DNA from 2 places in the Robertmurraya mesotrionivorans genome. Region 1 is predicted to be linked to the other one. Evidence: a T-box and tRNA genes for the amino acid it is inferred to sense, from the RefSeq annotation. Region 1 holds a T-box; the other holds one or more tRNA genes.
What was found. The T-box of region 1 lies ahead of argS (arginine--tRNA ligase). A T-box ahead of a tRNA ligase gene usually reads a tRNA of that ligase, here a tRNA-Arg.
Positions count from the first base shown of each region.

Region 1 (3,168 bases):
AATCATGAAAAATGACAGCACCTGTTCCCACTTGAACTGCCACTTCCTCTTTTTTCTGAAGAGATGGATTTCTATCTTCTATCGCTTTTTCCGCCATATTAATTGCCTCTTCTAATACAGTTTCTAACAATACGACTTTTCCTTTACGAGTCGACATTTTCTTTCCGTCTTTTAACATCATCCCAAACGGAATATGAACCATTCCATTCTGCCAATCATACCCCATTTTACGTAACACATGAAAAAGCTGCTGAAAGTGTAGACTCTGTTCATTTCCAACGATATACAACGCTTTTGAAAACTGATACGTTTCTTGGCGATAAAGTGCAGCTGCCAAGTCACGAGTTGCGTATAATGTGGTACCATCACTCTTCTTTATTAAGCAAGGAGGCATATGTCCAAGTTCAACGACATGTGCTCCTTCTGACTCTTTCAAAAGTCCCTTATCCTCAAGAATCTGAACCACTCTCTCCATTTTAACGTTATAAAATGCTTCCCCGTTATAGGAATCAAACTCTATTCCCAGCAGTTGATAAATCTTTGAAAACTCCTTTAATGATTCTTCTCGAAACCACTGCCATAGCCCGATGGCTACTGCATCTCCATCCTCTAGCTTTTTAAACCATTCTCTTGCCTCGTTGCTTAAAAGTGGATTGGCTTCCTCTTCCTTATGGAATTTTATATACAGTTTTAGGAGCTCTTTTATAGGGTTTTTCTTAATTTCCTCATCGTTTCCCCACATTTTATACGCAACCATCAGTTTCCCAAATTGTGTTCCCCAATCACCTATATGATTGATTCTCACTGTCTGATACCCACATTTCTCACAAATCAATGATAAAGCATTTCCGATCACCGTTGAGCGTAAATGCCCCATGGAGAATGGTTTCGCAATATTTGGTGAGGAAAAGTCTAGTGTAATGATTTCGTTTTGTCCAATTTTTAAATCACCGTATTGCTCCTTCTGAGTAAGGACGGTATTTATCACTCTTGACGTAACTTGTTGCTTATTTAAAAAAACATTCACATATCCTCCAACGGCTTCCACATTTTCAAATAGCGAGGAATGTATTTGAATAGCAAAGTCTCGAGCAATCAAATGTGGGGATTTCCGATAAATTTTTGCTAACTCAAAACAAGGAAAAGCAAGATCTCCCATATGTGTATACTTTGGAATCTCGATCATTTTTTCAATCTGGTTCTTCACTAAACTTCCTTCCACTAAATCCAGTATCAAATCAATCAACACTTCTTTTTCCTTCATTTTATTCTCCCTCCCAAATAAAAAAAGCTCCCACCTCTTTTTCCATTCAAAAAGAGGCGAGAGCTTATGATCCCGCGGTACCACTCCAATTGTTTTTACATTATCGTAAAAACCACTATCCATTTTTAACGAGGTTCCTCCCCGACTTTCTCTACTCTATTCGAGAAAGTATCTCCAAAGTGCGCTTCATCATTTGTACCGTATCAGGCTTCCACCGTTCCCGACTCGCTTCACCTTCCAAAATGACTACTCTCTTTATCATCAATTTTTAATATTAAGACTATTATATACACTTTTTTAAAAAAATCTACAAAAAAGAAAAATTACTTTCCTATGCTGTGGTGTTCGACTGTATTATCTCTTTATTCTCCAAGCTGCTGAATTTGATCAGAAAGCTCCGTTAACTCTTGTATGGTTGTAAATAATTCGGTATTTTCCAACAAAGCAGGATCCAGTTCCCCGTTTTCAATACTTGATAAAAATACATTTATCCCTTCTAATGCCTTGTCGTTCTGCTCAATAACTTGTTGGTGGAGCTCCTCCGCAATACTCGGAGCTTCAAGCTCACTAAATGCTTCAATCTCTTGTTTCATATCTAGTAATCTTGTTTCTAATTCTGCCAATGCTTGTGTATCTGAAATTGCTTGCTCGGCCATAGCTGGTACTTCGTTAGCAAACTCCGTCGCTTCATTGACATATTCTGTTGCTTGATTTACATAGTTAAGTGTTCCGTTCACTTCTTCCAAGAACGAACAACCACTTAATGCTATAACCGCCGTTAATATTACTGCCATCCACTTTCTCTTCATTCTTCTTTCCTCCATATATTTTTATTCTTGAAAAATAAGAAAGATCACTACCTACGTGGTAATGATCTTACGAAAAGGGGCAGACCTTTACCAAAACATTGGCAAAGGTCTCGCTAGCAACAAAGATTGCCCAACAAAGCCGGAGATTTTCATCTCGTAGTGACGACTTTACTGTTATAGCTACTCCCCTTTGATTATTAATTATCTTTCTAACAATCATACGCGTAAGCAAGCCAAGAAGTCAAATGATTTGGCATTACTTGTTACCCAAAGACGCTTCCCATTTTGCAACTTCTTCCTTCACAATTGGAGCCACTTCCCTGCCTAGTAATTCTATTGCCTTCATTACATCTTCATGAGGCATAGACCCAACCGGTACGTGAAGCATAAAACGTGTAATCCCTACATTTTTTCGTAAATGAATGATTTTTTCTGCCACTGTCTTTGAATCTCCTACGTACAAAGCACCTTCAAAGCTACGTGCCGCATCAAAGCTAGCACGACCATAATGCCCCCAACCGCGCTCTTGACCAAGTACATTCATGACCTGTTGGGTTGATGGGAAAAACTTGTCTGCAGCTAGTTCCGTTTCTTCTGCAATAAATCCATGAGAGTGAGAAGCTACCGTTAGCTTTGATACATCATGACCGGCATGAGCAGCTGCCTTTTTATAAAGCTCAGCAAGTGGAGCAAATTGTACGGGTCTTCCTCCAATAATCGCTAATACGAGTGGAAGGCCAAGAATTCCAGCACGGATGACCGATTCGGAATTCCCACCACTTCCTATCCATACCGGAAGTGGATGTTGGACCGGACGTGGATACACTCCTTTTTGATGAATGGCCGGTCGATGGTTACCCGACCAAGTAACAATCTCAGACTCCCTAATCTTCAGTAATAAATCCAACTTCTCTTCAAACAATTCATCATAATCCGCTAAATCGTACCCGAACAATGGAAATGACTCAATAAATGATCCTCGTCCTGCCATAATTTCAGCTCGGCCATTTGAGACTGCATCAAGGGTCGCAAAATCTTGAAACACACGAACAGGATCAGCAGATGATAGAACGGTAACCGCACTCGTAAGACGAA
Region 1 is NZ_JBPCCH010000011.1:108,208-111,375, reverse strand. It holds gene argS (arginine--tRNA ligase) at 1-1,264, opposite strand, end outside; T-box leader at 1,314-1,535, opposite strand; gene ACRX5O_RS17090 (DUF6376 family protein) at 1,627-2,073, opposite strand; gene ACRX5O_RS17085 (LLM class flavin-dependent oxidoreductase) at 2,330-3,168, opposite strand, start outside.

Region 2 (3,168 bases), on a different contig from region 1:
CAACATTCTCTTACAATGAACTTCAGGATTTGTTGAAAATTGCTCAAAGTGGAATTATGGAGCTATTCGAAGTACAAAAGAGTGTGTTAGGTGAAGCAGTTGTTGAGAAAATTGAGGAAGCAAGGGTTAAAAAAGGTGCGAAGAAATGAAAGAAGTAATCATAGCAACAAAGAATAGTGGAAAGGCCAAAGAGTTCGTAAGGATGTTTGAGCCTCTCGGGTTTCAAGTGAAAACACTCCTTGATTATGAGGAGATTGAAGATATAGAAGAGAACGGAACGACCTTTGAGGAAAATGCCATTATAAAGGCAGAAACGGTGTCAAAGCAATTGAATCGAGCCGTTATTGCTGATGATTCAGGACTAGTTATTGATGCACTAGAAGGGAAACCAGGTGTTTACTCTGCTCGTTATGCAGGAGAACAAAAGAGCGATGAGGACAATATGACGAAAGTGTTAAGGGAATTAAATGGAGTTGAGCCCTCAAAGCGCACGGCCCGCTTTTATTGCGCCTTAGCACTTGCTGTCCCAGGCGAGAAAACGATCACAGTACATGGTACTTGTGAGGGTGTGATTTTAGATGAGAAGCGGGGGACACATGGTTTTGGGTATGACCCTATATTTTTTGTAAAAGAAAGAAATAGAGCGATGGCAGAGCTTTTACCTGAGGAAAAAAGTAAGATAAGCCATCGTGCTGTAGCATTGAGTAATTTAGCAGAGCTACTACCAGAAGTGTTTAAGGGAGAGTAGTCCGATGCCAAAGATTCTTATTGTAAGTGATAGTCACGGATTAACGGAAGAATTGAATGAATTAAAGAATCAGCATAAGGATGTCGAAAAATTTATTCATTGTGGTGATTCAGAGCTTTCAAAAAATGATGAGGCCATTGACCAATTCGTTGTAGTAAGGGGAAATTGTGATTACGAGTCGGTGTTTCATCATGATGAGGTTATTGATTTTAAGGGAACGAAATTTCTAGTGACACATGGTCATTTATATAATGTGAAATCTACATTAATGAACTTAAAATATAAAGCAGAAGAAGTGGATGCTAATATCGTTTGCTTTGGCCATTCTCATCTATTAGGAATTGAAAAGATCGGTAATCGTTTGTTTATAAATCCTGGCAGCTTGCGGCTTCCAAGAGGGCGCAATGAGAGGACGTATGTGGTTTTAAACTTAACAGAACAAGAAGTCGATTTTCATGTGTATGATTTTGACCAAGGAGAAATAGTACAACTTCGACAAAGCTTTCAACTTCACAAATAATGACTTTCATCATATACTATTCGAAGGAGAGAAATCTCCTTTGAATAGTGAAATAATATTTTTCAATTAATGTGTTGACTTTTTATTATAAGCCTACTATAATAAAAAATGTCCTCAAGAAAACATGTCCCAGTAGCTCAGCAGGATAGAGCAACGGCCTTCTAAGCCGTCGGTCGGGAGTTCGAATCTCTCCTGGGACGCCATTTACACACCAATAAATACATATTACGCTATAGAAAGTGACAATGTCATTTCTATAGCGTTTTTTTCTATTTCTATATAATTTTAATTGCCAATGATTTTTGTTAATTAGACGGTTCCTTTGTTAGGAATTGTCTTTTTTTATGTAAAGCATTGATGTACTGAAGTGAATCTTTTGTCAGAAAATATCACAATATTTCTAACAATTAAAACTAATTTTAACATTCTATATATTGAAAAAATTTATACATAATAGTATACTTTCTTTCAAGAAGGACGGATACTCAGTCTATTTTTTCTAAGGCAATCGGGGGGTGTGTGGATGTCAGATATGAAATTGTTGGAGGTTAGTGGATTAAAAACTTATTTTTACTTAGAAAATAAAGCAGTCGCAAAAGCCGTTGATGGAGTAGATTTTTATATCAGGCCAGGGGAAACCGTTGCTCTCGTTGGGGAATCAGGGAGTGGTAAGAGTATTACATCCCTCTCCATTATGAAGTTAATTAATAAGCCGGGAAAAATTGAAGATGGTCGAATATTTTTCGGCGGTAAGGATCTGGTGGGGCTTAATGATAAGCAAATGACGAATGTTCGTGGAAAGGAAATCGGTATGATCTTTCAGGAACCGATGACCGCCCTAAATCCTGTTTTTACTATTGGAAATCAAATTATAGAGACTCTGATTCGCCATAAGAAAATGAACAAAAATGAAGCGAGACTACGAGCAATTGAGCTTCTAAAGGTCGTTGGTTTTCCGCGCGCTGAGGAAACCATGAAGGAATATCCACACCAACTATCGGGTGGAATGCGTCAGCGTGCTATGATTGCGATTGCTATATCTTGTGATCCGAAGCTATTAATAGCTGATGAGCCGACAACTGCTCTTGATGTTACCATTCAAGCTCAAATTTTAGACTTGATGGATGAAATGAAAAAGAAATTTAACATGGCTGTATTATTAATTACGCACGATTTAGGTGTAGTAGCTGAATATGCGGACCGAATCATGGTGATGTATGGCGGTCAAATCGTTGAAGAAACAACCATTGAAAAACTATTTCTGTCACCAAAACATCCGTATACTATGGGGCTACTTGCCAGCTTGCCAAGCTTAGAGAAGGAAGTTGATCGACTTGGGGCGATTAAAGGCACTGTTCCTCCAGCGCATCGCTTTCCTGTTGGCTGCAGGTTCTCAGATCGCTGTCCAAAGGTGATGAGCAAATGCCGGGATGTAAACCCGTCTATATATGAAACGGATGCAGAGGAAAGTCATCGTGTCCGATGTTACCTGTATGAATAAGGGGGAGTGTGAAATTGTCAGTCATCGAAACAGAAACAAGGATATATACAGATCAAGATTACATACTTCAGGCAAAAAATATTAAGAAGTACTTTCCCATCAAGGGTGGAATCTTAAAGCATACAATTGGACATGTCAAAGCGGTTGATGACGTTAGTCTTAGTGTATTAAGGGGAGAAACACTAGGCATCGTTGGTGAGTCAGGCTCTGGAAAATCAACACTAGGTAGAGTTTTGCTTCGCTTGATGGATCCGACTGATGGACAAATCGTTTTTGAGGATCAAGATATAACAAAAATGAAATACCGAAAGCTTCGACCAATTCGGAGAGATATGCAAATTGTTTTTCAGGATCCGTTCGCCTCTTTGAATCCAAAAATGAGCGTTTCCGAATTAATTG
Region 2 is NZ_JBPCCH010000001.1:216,420-219,587, forward strand. It holds gene rph (ribonuclease PH) at 1-149, shown strand, start outside; gene ACRX5O_RS01080 (XTP/dITP diphosphatase) at 146-748, shown strand; gene ACRX5O_RS01085 (metallophosphoesterase) at 753-1,268, shown strand; tRNA gene ACRX5O_RS01090 (tRNA-Arg) at 1,395-1,471, shown strand; gene ACRX5O_RS01095 (ABC transporter ATP-binding protein) at 1,792-2,769, shown strand; gene ACRX5O_RS01100 (ABC transporter ATP-binding protein) at 2,784-3,168, shown strand, end outside.
Region 2: it encodes a tRNA-Arg, which carries the amino acid that the T-box ahead of argS (arginine--tRNA ligase) is inferred to sense. The anticodon was not compared.